4 regions of the Corynebacterium ammoniagenes DSM 20306 genome follow, and region 1 is predicted to be linked to each of the others. Evidence: riboswitches for the same ligand, from Rfam matches in the RefSeq annotation. Region 1 holds a riboswitch; each other region holds the start of a gene.
The links. Region 1 has a riboswitch for thiamine pyrophosphate ahead of thiD (bifunctional hydroxymethylpyrimidine kinase/phosphomethylpyrimidine kinase). Riboswitches for the same ligand answer to the same signal wherever they lie in the genome.
Positions count from the first base shown of each region.

Region 2: another riboswitch for thiamine pyrophosphate. It lies ahead of CAMM_RS02300 (ECF transporter S component); the one in region 1 lies ahead of thiD (bifunctional hydroxymethylpyrimidine kinase/phosphomethylpyrimidine kinase).
Region 3: another riboswitch for thiamine pyrophosphate. It lies ahead of CAMM_RS04525 (thiamine phosphate synthase); the one in region 1 lies ahead of thiD (bifunctional hydroxymethylpyrimidine kinase/phosphomethylpyrimidine kinase).
Region 4: another riboswitch for thiamine pyrophosphate. It lies ahead of thiC (phosphomethylpyrimidine synthase ThiC); the one in region 1 lies ahead of thiD (bifunctional hydroxymethylpyrimidine kinase/phosphomethylpyrimidine kinase).

Region 1 is NZ_CP009244.1:110,884-115,514, forward strand. It holds gene thiM (hydroxyethylthiazole kinase) at 1-528, shown strand, start outside; gene thiE (thiamine phosphate synthase) at 525-1,181, shown strand; gene tenA (thiaminase II) at 1,178-1,843, opposite strand; gene CAMM_RS00580 (TenA family protein) at 1,861-2,538, opposite strand; gene thiD (bifunctional hydroxymethylpyrimidine kinase/phosphomethylpyrimidine kinase) at 2,535-3,371, opposite strand; TPP riboswitch at 3,442-3,532, opposite strand; gene CAMM_RS00590 (calcium:cation antiporter) at 3,564-4,631, opposite strand, start outside.
Region 2 is NZ_CP009244.1:474,581-479,211, forward strand. It holds gene CAMM_RS02295 (DNA-directed RNA polymerase subunit beta') at 1-2,313, shown strand, start outside; TPP riboswitch at 2,424-2,541, shown strand; gene CAMM_RS02300 (ECF transporter S component) at 2,532-3,137, shown strand; gene CAMM_RS02305 (ABC transporter ATP-binding protein) at 3,137-4,573, shown strand; gene CAMM_RS02310 (energy-coupling factor transporter transmembrane component T family protein) at 4,566-4,631, shown strand, end outside.
Region 3 is NZ_CP009244.1:978,441-983,071, reverse strand. It holds gene thiO (glycine oxidase ThiO) at 1-813, opposite strand, end outside; gene CAMM_RS04525 (thiamine phosphate synthase) at 816-1,493, opposite strand; TPP riboswitch at 1,488-1,600, opposite strand; gene CAMM_RS04520 (alpha/beta fold hydrolase) at 1,658-2,653, opposite strand; gene CAMM_RS04515 (acyl carrier protein) at 2,688-2,981, shown strand; gene CAMM_RS04510 (HAD-IIA family hydrolase) at 2,978-3,754, shown strand; gene CAMM_RS04505 (hypothetical protein) at 3,778-4,350, opposite strand.
Region 4 is NZ_CP009244.1:708,480-713,110, reverse strand. It holds gene CAMM_RS03430 (sulfite exporter TauE/SafE family protein) at 1-53, opposite strand, end outside; gene thiC (phosphomethylpyrimidine synthase ThiC) at 219-2,033, opposite strand; TPP riboswitch at 2,030-2,140, opposite strand; gene CAMM_RS03420 (FAD/NAD(P)-binding protein) at 2,509-4,506, shown strand; gene CAMM_RS03415 (OsmC family protein) at 4,565-4,631, shown strand, end outside.

The DNA of each region.
Region 1 (4,631 bases):
GCCATTGGCTTTTTGCCGATTCGCACGAGGTTGGCACAACAGCTGGCACCACAAAATCCCTTTGCGGTTCGCGGCAATGCTTCAGAGATCTTGGCGCTAGCCGGGGAAGGAGCAGGCGGCAAGGGCGTGGAGTCGGTTGATTCCACCGATGCTGCCGCGCCCGCGGCCATCGCTTTGGCTCAGCGTTTGCGCACCGTCGTTGCGGTGTCTGGTCCCGAGGACCTCATTACTGATGGTCAGCGGATCATTCGCGTGGGCAATGGTGATGAGTTGTTGACCAAGGTCACCGGCGGTGGGTGCGCATTGGGTGCGTTGATTGCGGCTTTTGCCGCAGTGCGCGGTGACTACGCCCCGGTAGAGGCAGTTACGGCAGCGCATTGCGTCTATGACATCGCCGCCGAAAAGGCCGCCGCGCAGGCTGCCGGCCCAGGTTCCTTCGCAGTTTCGCTTATCGATGCCCTATCCACCCTCACCGCTGCCGATATCACCACTGCGGAAAAAATCCGCGAAGAAAAGGTGCAGGCATGAACGAATTGCACGATTACGGGATTTACTTCATCACGGACCGCGAGTTATGCGGGGAGCGTGGGGTGAAAGAAACGGTGCGCGCTGCTGTCGATGGCGGGGTGCGCACAGTGCAGTTGCGCGATAAGCATTCCAGCTTTGACCAGCAGCTTCAACAGCTCGAAGAGCTTGCAGAAGTAATCGACGGTCGGGCAGCGTTGGTGATCAATGACCGCGTCGATGTCGCCGTTGAAGCTTATCGACGCGGGATTGCCATCGACGGTGTGCACGTCGGACAAGGTGACGCCGCAGTGGTACAAGCCCGCGAAGAACTAGGTCCTGATGCCATCGTGGGGCTGACGGCTAATACCGAAGAACACTTGCAGGCCGTGGCCGCATTACCGGAAGGCACCGTGGATTATCTCGGCGTTGGTGTTATCCGGCCAACGTCTACCAAACCAGACCACCCGCCGGCCTTGGGCATTGACGGTTTTCGCCACCTAAATTCCGTCTCACCTGTGCCGACTGTAGCCATTGGCGGCGTGCGCGAAGAAGATATCAGTCCTCTTCGCGCCGCGGGTGCTGCGGGCATTTGCTTTGTCTCTGCCCTTTGCGCCGCCCCAGACGCCGAAGCAACCGCTCGCCGCTTTGTTGCGCAGTGGCACGGTGCTAGCTAGAGCTTCTCCACCGAATCAATCGCTTGCTGCCAGAAGGCTGCCTCCAGGCGGGTTGCGGTGCGGAAGATGTCCACGAGCTCGTCAAAACGCTGGGCGGATACACCGCCGGTGGTAAGCGCCGTGATGCGCGTGGTGGCAGCCTGGGCGGATTCTTGAAACTCTGCACCGGCGTATTCACTGATCCACTCCGCATACGGGTGCTCTTCATGGGAAAGACGTGCGGGGGCGAGAGCCGCACCGATTTCGGCATAGCCAATGGTGCATGGCGATAGCGCTACGTGTAAGTCGAGGAGATCGCCCGACATGCCGGCATCCAAGACGTAGCGAGTATAAGCCACCGTCGTGCGCTTTTCTGGCGCGGCGAGCAGCTCGTCTTCGGCAATGCCCCACTGCGCGGTCAAACGCTTGTGCAGTTCTGTTTCGTGCAAAATCGCCTGCACTGCTTGGGTGGCGCTTGTAATATCCGCGAGAGTGCGGCTTTTGTATGCTGCCAGGGCATTTGCGCGCGCAAATTGCACCAGGAAGTGGTAATCCTGCACCAAATAATCCTGAAATACTTCCAGTGGCAACGTGCCCTCACCCAGCTGTTTTACAAATTCATGCTCCGTAAAATCCGTCCATTCCGAACCAATGGCCGCTTTTAGATCATCAAAAATAGACATGTGTGTTCTCCTTGAAATCACAGTGAAAGAGGGTGGGTGTAGCTGGCATCAAAAAATGCCAATTCAATATCAACGGCTCGCCGGAAGAAATCTGCCGCGATATCAGCGTGCGCTGGGCCAACGCGGTCCATCTCGGCGCGTAAAAAGGCAATGCGCTCGTGGAACTCGGGGAAATCATGCAGGCGAATCCATTCCGCATAAACAAAATTCTCCGGCTTTGCTCGCGCAGCGCCATCTACTTCTCGGGTAGCCCAGTCGAGGTAGAGCCATTCAGCAACGAGCAACACCGCGATAATCGCCGCATACTCGCGCGTGCCAGCCGCCTCGCGCATGAGCGCAATAAACGCCGTGGTCGGCTCCGTATTCGGGATTTCTTCCCGTTGTTCCTCAGTGACCCCGAGCGCGGCAAAGGCATCTAGGAAATAGGTATTTTCATCGCCGGCAATCTCGCCGATAAACTGCGAAATCCGCAGGCGTGGCTCCAGAGAATCAGCGCTGGCCACAGCGGATCCCAAAAGCATCAAGAAGCTATCGAGGAAGCGATAGTCTTGCACCAGGTAGCCGGCCATGACTGGGTCGGCGATGGTGGCATCGAAAAGCTCGTGCACAAACCGATGGCCAACGGCCTTTTCCCATGTGTCGTGGTTTTGCTGGCGCAGCTGGTCGCTAAAACGGGGCGTGGAGGTATCAGTCATGACTGCACTTTCTGGGTGGTGTGATCCCACAGGGCGTGGAAGTGATGGACAGGCCCGTGGCCGGAGCCCACATCCAATTCATCGGCATGACGCAACGCCGCAGTCAGGTACTCTTTGGCGCGGCGCACCGCTTCCACGTATCCGTAGCGGGGCACAAGTGCGGCGATAGCGGCAGATAAAGTACACCCGGTTCCGTGGTCATTGATGGTATCTACCCGTGGTGCGGTGAATTCTGCGGTTTCTTCGCCGGTGAGGATATCCAGGCTTTCTGCACCGTCTAAGTGCCCGCCTTTGAGCAGCACCCAGTCCGCGCCCAAATCGCGCAAATCGGCTAAAGACTCGCGCATTTCTTCTATCGAGGCCATCTCTGTGTCGCGGCCTAATAAGACGGCCGCTTCCGGCAGATTCGGCGTAATCAGCGTGGCGCGCGGTACCAAACGCTCCCGGATGGCATCAACGTCCTGTTGATTGAGCAGATGGTCACCACTTTTAGCCACCATGACCGGGTCCAAGACCACCGGGCACTGCGCGTATTTGTCCAGTGATTGCGTAATCGCATCCGCGATCTCGGCATTTGCCACCATGCCGATTTTTACCGCATCCACGCGGACATCATCGAAGACCGCGGCGATTTGTTCCGCCACGAATTCAGGTTCCATCGCGACGATGCTGCCCACCCCGCGAGTATTTTGCGCAACCACCGCGGTGACCACGCTCATTCCGTAGGCACCATGGGCGGAAAATGCTTTGAGGTCAGCCTGGATTCCTGCCCCGCCCGTGGGATCTGTGCCAGCGATGGTTAATACGTTGGGAATCAACGCTTGTAACTCCATTTCATACTCATATCGAGTACGACTACGCAGAGCCTGCCACAGCAGATACAGGTGTGCCTGTATATCCTGTTGCGTCGATTACCGACATTCCTCCGCGAGTACGAACTCGATCAGGTTCTCGGGTGTTATCTCAGCCCTTTCGGGCACCCCGTGTCTGGCGCCCACGCTAGCACAGAAATTCGCGGGTATGTTTTACGCGAAGACGCTGAGCCCGTATAAGACGAACACGGAAAGGTTCGCGCTGCCGTGCACCGCAGTGACGCGATGCGCGGTAAAAGTAGCGATGCTCAGCAGCAGGCTGATGACGAGGAAGACCAGGTTAGCGGGAGTTTCCGCCAAGATGACGGTTTGGTTGGTCACAAGGCCGATGGCCAGTACTACCGGCAACGTCAGCCCCACGCAGGACACCAGTGCGCCATGGGCCAAGTTGGTCACCCGTTGGGCCTCGCCTTGCCACGCAGCGCGGACCGTGGTGATGGCTTCGGGCAAAAAGACAATCATGGCGATGATGACACCGGAAAGCGCAAGGGGTGCGCCGATGCGGGTGAGGCCATCATCGAGAAGCGAAGCCATGTCGTGCGACAGCAAGACAATCGGGATGACCGTAATGAGAAGCACCACAGCGCGGGTGAGGATTTCACCTTTATATTCTCGCAGGATAACCCCTATACTCGGGCTGTGTGGTGCAGGTTCTTCCGCCGCGCCGGGTGCTTCCATGACTTCTATGTAATCGCCGTGTTGTGCACCTGTTTGCCGGTACAAGAAGAATCCGTAAAGCACAATCGTCAACGTAATAATCGTGATGGCCTGCCCAGTGTTATAAGAACCGTCGGTGCCAATGACCGCGGGCACGGCGAAGGCCGTAGCGATGAGCACGACCAACATCGACAAATACGTAGAAATTCCGGTGCGGTTGACCCGGAGATTATCGTGGCGCATCCCGCCAACGATGAGTGCTAGGCCGATGACCAGGTTCAGCACAATCATGACGGTGGCCATCACGGAATCGCGCGCGATGGTCTGATGATCACTAGGGCCCAGCATGACTGCGGAGATCAAAATGACCTCGATTGCCACAATCGATAGGGTGAGCACCAGAGTGCCGTAGGGATCACCTAATCGGTGCGCGAGGTGTTCGGCTTGGGTCACCACACCGCCGGAGCACACGATGATGACCGCAACGATGGCTGCCAGCACTAAGAAAACCAACGGCGTGGACAAACCGCTCGCTAAAAATGACGAAGCCAGGGAAAGTATGAG
Region 2 (4,631 bases), 360 kb from region 1:
TCCAACAACATTTTGTCCCCGGCATCTGGTAAGCCACTGGCTATGCCACGTCTGGACATGGTGACTGGTTTGTACTTCCTCACCATGAACAAGCGCGAGGACGAAATTGGTGGCAACGGTCGCTACGCTCCAGCGGATGAGAACGGCCCAGCACAGGGCATGTACTCCTCCTATGCGGAAGCGATCATGGCGTATGACCGCGGCGTTCTTGGCCTGCAGGCACCGATCAAGGTTCGCCTTGACCACCTGCGCCCAACCGAGGCAATTGAGGCAGCTCAATTCCCAGACGGTTGGACCAAGGGCGAGTCCTGGTTGGCTGAAACCACCCTGGGCCGCATCATGTTCAACGAGCTTCTGCCATGGAACTACCCATACCTAGAGGGCGTCATGGTCCGTAAGGGTGGCTCCAAGGACATTGTTCTGTTGGGCGATGTCATTAATGACCTCGCTATCAAGTACCCAATGATCACCGTTGCTCAGGTACTGGACAAGATGAAGGATGCCGGTTTCTACTGGGCAACCCGCTCTTGTGTCACCATTACCATGCACGACGTTCTGGTTCTTCCAAACAAGACCGAGATGCTCGAGTCTTACGAGAAGGAAGCAGAGCGCATCGAGCGCAAGTACTGGGATCAGGGTGCGCTGACTGAGCGTGAGCGCTACGACCGTCTGGTTGAGCTGTGGAAGGATGCAACTGACTCCGTGGGTAACGCGGTCGAGTCACTGTATCCAGATGACAACCCAATTCCGATGATCGTGAAGTCTGGTGCAGCAGGTAACATGCGTCAGATCTGGACCTTGGCCGGTATGAAGGGCATGGTTGTGAACTCTAAGGGTGACTACATCACCCGTCCGATTAAGACTTCCTTCCGTGAAGGTCTGTCGGTTCTGGAGTACTTCAACAACTCCCACGGTTCCCGTAAGGGTCTGGCCGATACCGCGCTGCGTACCGCTGACTCGGGCTACCTGACCCGTCGTCTGGTTGACGTTGCGCAGGATGTCATCGTTCGCGAAGACGACTGTGGCACCCGTCAGGGTGTTCGCGTTCCAATCGCGGAAGAGATTGCAGAAGACACCTTCGCAATCCACGAGCTGTGGGAGACCTCAGCTTCGGGCCGCGTTGTCGCAACAGATGTCAAGGATTCCGAGGGCAATGTCGTCGCCGAAGCTGGCGCAGACTTGACCGACGAACTCACTGACAAGCTGGTTAAGGCTGGCATCCCAGAGATCAAGGTCCGCTCGGTTCTGACTTGTCAGACCCCAGCCGGCGTCTGTGCGAAGTGCTACGGCAAGTCCATGGCTTCTGGCCAGCTGGTCGATATCGGCGAAGCAGTCGGTATTGTTGCTGCTCAGTCCATTGGTGAGCCTGGTACCCAGCTGACCATGCGTACCTTCCACCAGGGTGGTGTCGGTGGCGATATTACCGGCGGTCTGCCACGTGTTCAGGAACTATTTGAGGCACGTAACCCGAAGAACCGTGCACCAATCGCTTCTGTCGATGGCACCGTGTCACTGTCCGATGAAGGAAACTTCTGGACGTTGACCATTACCCCAGACGATGGTTCGGACAATGTGGTCTACGAGAAGCTGTCGAAGCGTCAGGGCCTGGCTCAGGTTCGTCGCCCGATGGAGTCCAACCCGAATGCGATGATCGAGCGCTCCTTGCGCGACGGTGACCATGTCACCACCGGTCTTCGCTTGATGCGCGGTGCAGCTGACCCACACGACGTACTTGAGGTTCTCGGTCGTCGTGGCGTGGAAAAGCACCTCATTGATGAGGTTCAGGCTGTTTACCGTACTCAGGGTGTAGCCATCCACGACAAGCACATCGAGATCATCATCCGTCAGATGCTGCGTCGCGGTACTGTCATCGACTCGGGTAACACTGACTTGTTGCCAGGTACTTTGGTTGACCTTTCTGAGGCTCGCCAGATCAACTCCGCTATGCAGGCAGAGGGCAAGGAACCAGCTCAGCTGCGTTCTGAGATTATGGGTATTACCAAGGCTTCCTTGGCTACCGAGTCTTGGCTGTCTGCTGCGTCCTTCCAGGAGACCACGCGTGTGCTTACCGATGCCGCTATTAACAAGCGCTCTGATAAGCTCATCGGTCTCAAGGAGAACGTCATCATCGGTAAGCTGATCCCAGCTGGTACCGGTATCTCCCGTTACCGCAATATCTCCGTCAAGCCAACCGAGGCTGCCCGCAACGCGGCATACTCGATTCCAACTTACGGCGATTCCATCTACGGCGACGATGGCTTCGGTGAATTCACCGGCGCTTCCGTCCCACTGGATGAGGACTTCACCTTCTAGGTAAAAGTCCAGCGTAAACTACAGCGCCCGTGCTCTGAATATTTCAGGAGCACGGGCGCTGTTCTTATTTGCCCAAGGTAATAGCCCTCTGGTAGTTGTTGAAAGGCATCACATTCATTTACGGGTGCTCGCGAGCAAAGTGCGGGCTGAGAACCCCAGTGCAGGCGCTGGGAAACCGTCGAACTTGAACCGGATAATGCCGGCGAAAGGACAAAGAAATGGTTACTGTAGCTAACCCTGCTCGCTCCTTAAATTGGCGAGTTGTCGATATCATCGTTGCCTCCATCTTGGCAGTCGCATGCGGCCTGGTCTTCGTTTTCTGGAATTCCGTGGGCTACGCGTGGTTCATGGCCATGGACGCACTCACCCCAGGCCTCGGTGGTCTTGCCACCGGTATCTGGCTGGCTGGTGGTGTCATCGGCGCACTGGTCATCCGCAAACCCGGCGCAGCGATCTATGTCGAAACCCTGGCCGCAACGGTCTCCGCCGTCTTCGGCTCCCAGTGGGGCCCGGAAACGTTGTACTCCGGCCTGGCGCAAGGATTGGGTGTAGAGATCGTCTTCGCCATCTTCTTGTACCGCCGCTTCAGCCTGACCGTCGCCGCATTGGGCGGTGTCGGTGCAGCGCTTGGCGCCTTTGTCTTGGAACTATTTACCTCCGCCAATATTGCCAAGTCCCTGGAATTTAACCTCATCTACTTGGGCTGTCTCATTGTCTCCGGTGCCATCTTGGCCGGCGTGTTGAGCTTTGTGGCAGTTCAAGCACTAGCCAAGACCGGGGCGTTAGATCGCTTCGCCGTCGGACGCGAGCAGCGCGCAATTTAATGCCACAAATCATCACGCGGGGTTTGAGCTGGCAGCACGCCGGCCGTAATTCCCCGGCTATTTCTGACCTTGATTTAACAATTGAACGCGGCGAGAAAATCTTGCTCGCCGGCGACTCCGGTTCCGGGAAATCCACGCTGCTGGCAGCGCTTGCAGGCGTACTCGGCGGGGATGATGAAGGAACCTTATGCGGCGAACTGACCATCAATGCCGGCACCGTTGGGCTGGTTCTACAAGATCCTGACTCACAGGTTATTGCTTCACGCGTCGGTGATGACGTGGCCTTTGGCTGTGAAAACCTGGGGCTAGACCGCGATGAGATCTGGCGCCGCGTTCACATGGCATTGGAGCTGGTGGGTTTGGATCTCAGCATCGATCACCCCACCGCACGGCTTTCTGGCGGGCAAAAGCAACGCCTGGCGCTAGCCGGGGTGATTGCCATGGGTGCCGAGGTCATCTTATTGGATGAACCCACGGCAAACTTGGACCCGCAAGGCTCTGCCGATGTCGTAGCCGCCGTGCAGCACATCGTGGAAGAAACCGGCGCAACCCTGATTGTCATTGAGCACAATTACAAGGAATGGGCACCCGTTCTAGACCGTGCCATTGTTTTGGAGCACGGCAAATTAGTCTATGACGGCGATAGTGCCACGGCCATCGCTAAGCGGCGCATCACGGGCCTACCCGCCGCGCAGCCAGTGCTTAACGATGCCCCCGCCGCGCTTTTCTCTCACAACCTGGTCACACGGTTCGGCCCGGCTCGGACCCTTGCTGTGCCCGAAGGCGCGTCGACGGTCATTACCGGAGCTAATGGCTTGGGCAAGACCACGTGGCTGATGACAATGGCCGGGCTGCTGAAACCCGTAGCCGGTGAGCTGGGATATTCCGCAAGCATTCGCCGCGGTTTAAAGGCCAACCCGCATGCCTGGACCTCGGCCCAACTAGCACAGCGGATTGGTTTTGTGTTTCAAAACCCCGAGCATCAATTCGTCGCGCGCAGCGTGCTCGAAGAAATGCGCGTGGGTCCCAGCGTCATGCGAACGCTTTCCAAGCGAAAGCTTCTCAAACAGGATCGCCGCGGGCGAGCCCAAGATGAGCAAGGTGCTTTCGCAAGGGTGGGGGAGAAGGAGGTCGAAGAGCGCATCGACAAGCTCTTGCACCGCTTGCGGCTGACCTCGTTGGTAGAAGCGAACCCCTTTACCTTATCTGGTGGGGAAAAGCGCCGGTTGTCGGTTGCGACTGCCTTGGTGACCGCACCCAGCGTGGTGTTGCTGGACGAGCCCACCTTTGGCCAAGACCCGCAAACCTTTGCGGAACTGGTGTGGATGATCCGCGAGCTTGTCGATGACGGTGTCACCGTGGCTTCTATTACCCACGATGAGCTTTTTATCTCCGCCTTGGCCGATTGCCACCTGGTGGTGAGCGCTGATGCCTAATGTTTTATCTGAGGTCAACCCGCTGACCCGCCTGGCACTCATCTTGGTTTTAACCACC
Region 3 (4,631 bases), 870 kb from region 1:
GTCGTCGCGTGGGATGACGTAGATGGGTCGGTCTTCGACAAAGCCGCGAATAACTCGGGTGGTCAGTGGCTGCAAAGACTCGGGCACGCGAACGCGCAGGACATCGCCATAGACTGGGCGCAGTTGCAGTGGGTGCTCGCCGTCAAACCACCCGGTAATCTTCGCCGCGCCCAAACCGGCGGCGAGGACCGTGACGTCAGAAGAATCAACCTCGATACGCGCACCGGAGCTCAAAGTCACGCTCTGATGCGTGGTCGACTGCGTGATAGTAGAGACGGTCTCGCGCACGTGCTGTGCTCCCCTGGCAAGGACGGCATCGAAGAGCGCGCGGGCGAAAAGGCGCGGGTCAAGCTGGTGGTCGCCGTCGATGGCCGCGGCTTTCGCAATCCGCGGTGAAAGAGCTGGTTCCAACTGACGGGCCTGGCGGGTGGTCAGTGTCTCAATGTCGAGGTCTTCGGCTTTGATGTAGTCGATGAGCTCGCTTAAGTGCTGCGCATCTGCGCGGTCTGCGCCAATGAGTACGGTGCCGTCGGTGCGGTAGCCGGTGGGCAGGTCCGTGTGTTGTGTGACGCGTTGAATGAGATCCGGATACAGCCTGGCGGATTCTTTCATGAGTGGGACCAGCGCTTGCTGCTGGTATTGCACCTCCGCGGTGGGCGCCAGCATGCCCCCGGCATGGTGGGTGGCACCGGAGATAGGGTCCGGATCGATGAGGGTGACCTCAAAGCCTGCGTCTTGGAATTCAAAGCAGGTGGCCAGGCCGATGATGCCGCCGCCGATGACTATGGCGTGCCCTGTTGTACTCGTGGCCATGTTTATGCACCTGCCCTGTTCTGGCCGGCGGAAAAGTCAGCGATGACTTTCTGGGCAAGCTCGGTGGCGGAGGGGGCGTCGCGAAAGGCGCGGACCATCGCCACGCCAGCGATACCGGTGGCAGCAAGTTCTGCAACGTCTCCAGGTTGGACATCGCCGATGGCGACAATCGGTAGCTTCGAAAGCTCCACTAGGTGCGGATAGCCTTCTAAGTCGATGGGTCTCCGACCAGAGTCTTTGGTGGGCGTGGGGCGAAAGGGCCCGGCGCCGACGTAATCGATGATGCCCGCATACTCGTTGGCTTGGTGGATGAGCTCGGCGGTTCCGGTGGTTAGACCGATAATCGCATCGGGGCCTAAAAGCTCACGCACTGCTGTGACGGGGATATCGCTTTGGCCCACGTGCACGCCGTGGACGGGCAGCCCGCGGCGCATCAAGATCGCGGCGATGTCCACGCGGTCATCGATAAGCACTTTTGTTGCGGGATTTGTGTCAGCAACGGCCAAAGCTACCTGCTCGGCGAGCTGTAGTAGCTGGCCTGCTTCAATGGGTTTGGAACGAACTTGGATTACTCCCGCGCCGCCCGCAGCAGCCTGCTGGGCAGTGTCCACAATCTCATCAATTGAGCCGTTACCGGTGACAACATAACAACGCAGATCAAGTTGGGCATGGTGTGGCACCAATGTCCTCGCTTCCTTCGACGGTCTTAACCAGACAGGTTCAAACGGTCCGGCGCCGCTATAGCGCTCATCTCAGCCCACTGCGGTGGGCACCCGTTGAGGTAATCAAAACCAGTCAAGCGCGGGAAGGAAGTTTTGTCAACAACACCTTAAGGTTTTATCTTTTAAGCAGCAGAAATTACTTCATCAATAGCTTGAGAGATTTGCTCCGGCTCTTCCAAAATGACCATGTGGCCGGAACCATCAATCACTTTAAGTTCCCCCTGACCCCATTTTTCACAGATCAGTTCTGCTTGGCTCATCGGGGTGACAATATCCATCGAGCCGATAATGACCTGGCCATGTAAGGTTTTTAATCGCCCTTCGGCATCAAATTCTGCATGCTCGGTCAGATCGTCAAAATAGCCGACGAAGCTGGCCAGCGGCGTATCCAATAACATCGCCGTGTGAAATTGCAGGCGTTCCATTTGCGGGAAACCTGCGACCAAAGCAGCAAGCGTCGGGGCGACTACTTGGGCAATGCCAAAGCGCAGGCGGTTAAATTTATCCGGCACGCGACCGATGGCGGAATAAAACGCCTTGGCCACCCTGGATTGCAACAGGCGGGTGACGCCTTTATCGGAAAAGCGCCGCATGGATGTGGAAATTAGCAGTGCGCCGGAGATGCGCTCGAAGATATCCTGCGGGGCGCGGCGGATAAGATTTAGCGCAATCATCCCGCCTAAAGAATGCCCGACGACCACGATGCGCCCGTTATCTTTCGGCAAGCGCTCTAAAATCACCGCGAGCACATCATCTGCCGCGGCATCAATGGTGCAGTTACTCGCGGGAACACGGGAGGATAGGCCGTGGCCGCGGACATCGACAAGCAAACTGCGAACATCAGACCGCCCGCGCAGGTGCTCTACCTGGTCACACCAACCTTCCGAGGACAGGCAATAGCCGTGGATAAAGACAACCGTGACATCGGCATTGGGGTTGCCCACCTCATACCAGGCGATGTCTACGCCGTCATTATCGACCTCGCCTTTGGCATCTAAATTCCCCAGGCCCGGCGCGGTTTCGTGATCATGTAAGCGCTGATGCACCAAGCGCTGGGTGGCGCGGTGTGTGCGGCCTTGTCCGCGGTAGGCTGCCGCGACCCTTTTTCGTTTATACATATGGATATCTATTGTAGAAGCTAAACTTAAGGGCATGTCCAATGACCTCAGTGCTCAACTACGTGCCCACCTGCAAGGCCAAGAAAGCCCGGCCGCATCTACATCTGGTGCTCCCGACTACTTGCGGCTGATTTCAGAGATTACCGGGGCAGAACTCGATGATTTAAACCCCGAGCGCAGCTTGGACGATCTGGGGCTGACCTCGTTAAACATGATTGAGTTTGCAGTGCGTGCCGAAGATCAGTTGGGCGTGAAGTTCGAAGAATCCGATGCTCTAGCGCTTAAAACGCTGGACGATGTAGCCAAATTTGTGGAGGCACACCAATGATTTCTTATCTTTCTGACATGGACGGGGTGCTCATCAAAGAAGGTGAGATGATTCCGGGCGCAGATAAATTCCTGCAGACGTTAAATGACAACGACATAAAATTCATGGTCTTAACCAATAACTCCATGGCTACCCCGCGGGATCTTGCAGCGCGCCTGCGCTCGCAGGGACTAGATATCCCGGCCGATAAAATCTGGACCTCGGCGCTGGCTACGGCGAAGTTTCTCTCGCAGCAATCGACTGAGCGCACCGCCTATGTCATTGGCGAATCTGGGTTGACCACCGCGCTGCATGATGCCGGGTGGATTTTAACCGATGGCAATCCGGAATTCGTGGTGCTCGGTGAAACCCGCACCTATTCTTTTGAGGCCATTACCACCGCTATTAATCTGATCCGTCGCGGTGCACGGTTTATTGCCACCAACCCGGATGTGACCGGTCCTGCCCCACAGGGAATTTTGCCCGCCACCGGTTCCGTTGCTGCGTTGATTACCGCTGCGACCAACCGCGAGCCTTACTACGTGGGCAAGCCCAATCCCGTCATGATGCGCTCAGCGTTAAATAACATTGGCGTGCACTCGGAAAATACCGTCATGATCGGCGACCGCATGGACACCGATGTCAAAGCCGGCCTGGAAGCCGGCATGCGCACCATCTTGGTGCGCACGGGCATTATGACTGATGAGCTCATCGCACGCTTTCCCTTCCGCCCCTCGCGCGTGCTGGATTCCGTGGCGGACCTGCCCGATCGCATCATGGATCCCTTTGCCTAAACTGCGGGTGTATTGCGGACGTTTTAGGCCGCATCCACCCGTGCGCTAAAGCCGAATTCTTCTGCCAAGGTAGTCACCACGGCATCGAGCGCACGAAGCTCATGTGCGGTGCCGGTGATTACCTGCCGGCAGCCCACGCACTTTTCCGCGCGCGGTTCCGGCAGCTCCACACCAGGAAATGCCGCAAGCGTTGCCAGGTCATCATTAAACCCGCTATCGCGGTACCAGCGCGTGCACCACTGCGCGGTCAAGGGGTCATCCCCAGGCACCACGTATTCCGATGGGGTGGAAATACACTGCACCATCGCGCGCTCAATAGCCGGACGCAGGCGTGTGGGCATGCCACTGACGCGCAGCACCGCGGTTTGTACCTCCACGCGCTGGGCATCTGCCCCCTGCGCGCCGGCGTCCTGAGCGTTGTGCTGCGCTACATTCCCAACAAAACTGTCCTGATCGCGCTTCCCCTCCGCGATCAAAGTATCTACGGCAGAGCGCGCTGGCTCTTGAGATAGTGCCGCGAAGGCAAAAGCGTTATCAGCATTCATGTCATGCTGGGTTATGTAATTGGCCTGAGCAAAGTCTGTTGCTGTTGACACGTGCCGAATCTCCTAACGGCAATAGTGCGCCACCGCCACAGCCCCAACTGTGCCTGCGGATCAGAAAACAGACACCTTGGACAGCCATGGCGTTAGTGTGACGCAAGACGAGCTTCGTCTTCCCCTACGAGCTCATATTCGTCTTCAGCAGTACGAAGAAATTTAACTGTCCGACACCAACCCACGCTGGCCAATTTCTAGCTCAACATCAGTTACTATCAGTCACTTGGAATTACTTCGTGCTCTTTCGCATTGTCGCCCCACTTGAGCACCACCGGCAA
Region 4 (4,631 bases), 600 kb from region 1:
GCACCAATGAGGACGGCTGCAAGGATGATGATGGCGATGGTTAACACAAGCAACCACTCTATACAGAGGTACTAGCTGTGCTGAAAAGGTAGCGCGATATCTATGCAGCTACATATCCAGGCACCGTTCCCGGGAGCGTTTCCGAGGCCGTTTCCAAAACCTCAGGCTGGCTCGGGATCCGCATTGAAGCATTGTGGAAACGCGCAATAGTTGTTGTGCTAATTAGTTCGCTCGCCGGTGCTTTTCACCAGCGGATCCGGTAGATACACCTGCCCGCCTGCCGCGAGGAATTCTTGGCTCTTTTGTTGCATGCCCGCGATGGCGGCCTGAGCTTCAGCGCTTCCATAGGTATCGCGGATATCTTGCGATATTCTCATCGAGCAGAACTTCGGCCCGCACATTGAGCAGAAATGCGCCGTCTTGGCGGGCTCTGCCGGCAAGGTTTCATCGTGAAATTCCTGCGCGGTGACGGGATCTAGGCCCAGAGCAAACTGGTCATTCCAGCGGAACTCAAACCTCGCCTTCGACAGCGCATCATCGCGCGCGGTTGCGCCGGGATGATTCTTCGCAATATCTGCCGCGTGTGCAGCAATCTTATACGTAATGACACCAGTTTTAACATCATCCCGGTTGGGAAGGCCGAGGTGTTCTTTCGGCGTGACGTAGCACAGCATCGCTGTGCCATAGCGGGCGATTTCCGTCGCACCAATGGCGGAGGTGATGTGGTCATAGCCCGGAGCAATATCAGTTACCAATGGTCCCAGGGTATAAAACGGTGCACCCTTGCACAGTTCTTGTTGGCGTTCGACATTTTCACGAACCTTATGAAATGGGATGTGGCCAGGTCCTTCAACCATGACCTGCACGTCATATTCCCAAGCCCGTTCGGTCAGCTCAGCTAGGGTGTCTAGTTCGGCGAATTGTGCTGCATCATTAGCATCAGCGATTGAACCGGGGCGGAGGCCATCGCCAAGCGAAAAAGCAACGTCATAGGCGGCGAAAATCTCACACAGCTCATCGAAATGTGTGTAAAGAAAGTTCTCTTGATGATGAGCCAAGCACCACCCGGCCATAATCGATCCGCCGCGAGAGACAATCCCGGTGACTCTATCTGCCGTCAACGGCACGTACCGCAGCAGCACCCCGGCATGTACCGTCATGTAGTCAACGCCTTGTTCACACTGCTCAATGACTGTATCCCGATAAATCTCCCACGTGAGAGCATTAGCGTCGCCGTTGACTTTCTCCAGCGCCTGGTAGATGGGCACAGTACCGATTGGAATCGGCGCGTTTCGCATAATCCACTCACGAGTGGTGTGAATGTCATTGCCGGTGGAAAGGTCCATCAAGGTGTCCGCGCCCCACTTTGCTGCCCACTCCAACTTCGAGACTTCCTCGTCGATTGAACTGGTCACCGCAGAGTTTCCGATGTTGGCATTGACTTTCACCAGGAAGTTTTTCCCAATGATCATCGGCTCTGACTCCGGATGATTGATATTCGCAGGAATTATGGCGGTTCCTTGCGCGACTTCGCGTCGAACCATCTCCACATCGCAGTTCTCACGCAGGGCAACGTAACGCATCTCAGGTGTGATGATTCCCTGCCGTGCATAATGCATCTGCGTCACGGTGCGTCCGGCACGCGCCCGAATTGGCACTGGGGTGCGGCCCTTCCACTGCTGGGATGACGCCCCGCGTCGCACGGCAGTGGGACCGTCATCTTCCAGACGCACGCCACGCGATTGGTAGGTTTCTGTGTCTCCGCGTGCGGCAATCCACTTCGCCCGCCACGGTTCCAAACCTTCCTCTGGCACACTGCCTGGTCCCATTGTCCGATAGACCTGCAAGGGCTCATTGGGGGTTCCATCAGGTGAATCACTTTGGTGGATTTCCGTTACTGGAACACGAATTCCATGGTGAGTGTCACTTATCCATCCGATGTGGTGGGAAGAATGCTGCTCGGTTTTTCCTGAGCTGTGTGCACCGTTAAGTGATTTAGACACACCTGTGCCACTGATTTTTGGATCAGACATTGAAGTCTCCTACTTTCCTACGCCGGTATTAACCGGATCAGGTTCAACGGTCTCGGACTCCATTAGCCCGATCTCAGCTCCTCAAAGGAGCACCCGCATGGACATTCCTTTTCTACCACCGACCAACATCCACGGCAATAGCTTCCTCAGGTACGACGGCGCCCTTCGAGCCCTGAAGCTCAGGGCAAACTAGCACCTTAGCTACCCAATCAGCCGATGAACTGAAGCTTGAATTTTAAGCAATTAAATTCAAATTTTCTGCAGATGCTGATTTTTATTCTCCCTATCGAAGAATCTACAAATACGCGCTAACTGATCATTCGCGCAGTAAGTACAGCTCGCTTCCGAGGCAATTAGATTCAAGGACCATTCACACCCTGAACCACTCTTACTACTTTTAATAGACAGGTTGGTATAGTCTTGAATAGAAATCAACAGACTTCATGGTCTAAGAATTTTAGGGATGAAATATACTATGCCAACTACTTCGCCTTCGATTGCGATAATCGGACTCGGCCCGCGCGGTGTCTCAACACTGGAGCGCCTCGTCGCCCACCTCAACGCCGTGGAAAATCCTCCTCAGGAGTTCCACCTTCATTTAATCGATGAGGCTCAACACGGCAGCGGCCGCATTTGGAATACTTCCCAAACCAAAGCACTGTGCATGAATACCTTCGCCCATGGCATGACGCTCTTTTCCGAGCCGGGCTCCACGGTTGATGCGCCGGTCGTGGAAGGTCCCACGATTTATGAATGGGTACGCCTGCACTTAGGTCATAATGAAGAAGTATCCGCGGAAAAGCGGGCATACGTCGACAAGCATCCGCTTGACGATGCCCTCTGGGAACGCTTTAGCACCGAAGAATTAGAGCAGATCCGGCCCGAGTCTTATCCCCTGCGCGCGCTCTATGGCTATTACCTCGTCTGGTTTTATAACTCGGTCCTGCAGGACATCCCTGAGTGGGTGCGCGTGCACAGCCACAAGGCACGAGCAGTGTCGATTGAAGACCACGGTGACTTTGATGTCATTGCATTAAACAATGGCGAAAGCGTCCAAGCCTCCGCCACCATTGCTGTTACCGGCTGGCAAAAGCAGGGTCTTGCTGAGCAGGAAAAGTGGATTGCACAGACCTTAGAAGATCACCCAGATCTTAATTGGATTCGCGCGAATAATCCTATTGAGCAGGACGTTTCCTCCATCAAGGACAATGAAAAGGTACTGTCGCGCGGTCTAGGCATGGGCTTTTTCGATATTTTGATTTTGACCACCGAAGAACGCGGCGGCCAATTCGTGGAAGATTCCAACGCCGCGGGCGGCCTGCGCTATATCGCCACTGGTAAAGAGCCAACGTACTTTGCCAGCTCCCGTCGCGGTTATCCTTTCATGCCGCAAGCCGATGATGGCGGTTTGCCACCGGCAGCAGAGATTCCACGTCTCAAAAAGGTCGTGGCCGAGCTCTCCGATCGGGAAGGCCGCCGCAGCATCGACTACGACGTGGAGGTCTGGCCCGCAGTGCTTCGCGATGCCTACCACGCCTATGTCAAGACGTTGGCGCGAGTCGAGCCGGACGCATTAAAGGCAGATCTTGATACCGTCGTGCAGGCTATCGATGATGCGGAGGTCGATGCCAGCGTCGTCTTCAATGGTGTCAGCGCCATGGATGATGTCATCTCCCAATACACCACGAAGCGTTTTTCGCTGTTGCGCTGGATGCACTTGCTTCCTGCTAACTTTGATAGCTCCGAAGAGCTCACTGCGTATTTGATGCAGCGTCTGGAAGAAGACCTCAAAGACGCAGAAGCCGGCCAAGACAGTCCAGTTCGCGCAGCACTGTGGTCACTCGGGTTTTCCCGCAAGCCCACCCAGGTGCTCGGCGCCGAAGGTCGCTACACGGTCGAATCGCGCCACCACATGTTCGACAAGGCCATTGCCCTTGCACAACTGGCGTGCTCTGGGCCTCCGATTTTCCGCACGCGCCAGCTCATGGCATTAGTTGACGCAGGCGTCGTGAAATTCATAGGTGGCTATCCCCTGCTCGATACTGATCGCAATACCGGCGAGTGGACCATGAGTTCGCCGTCCTCCGGCGGCGTACGCTATCGCGGCACCACGCTATTCGATGCCTGGGTGCACAAGCCGGATATTCGCAAGACGCCATTAGATCCTTTGATGAAGGACCTCGTGGACAAAGAACGTGTCGTGCCGTTTACCGATGTGTGGGAAGACGGTACAGAGCTGCCGACCGCGTCTGTTGCCCAGCATCCACAATCGCGCCGCGTCCTCGACGCCGAAGGGCAGGAGGATCCACGCTTGCACATGGTGGGAATCCCCGCGCACGCGCAATACCCCGACACCACGATTTCCCCGCCGCTGCCGGGCACCGACTCGTGGTTTATCCAGGAAGCTGACAAAGCCGCGACCAGCGCGTTTAATATAACGCTTAGTATGAATAAAATGAACCAAGCAGTCTAGCAATTTACATTCATGACGAGTAGCCTGGGAATCATTCCAATAAAGAAGGAGAATGTACATGTCTGATCTAACCCCAAATCACAAGGCTGGCGAACCACTCGAGGCCATCGATAAGGACAAGCTGG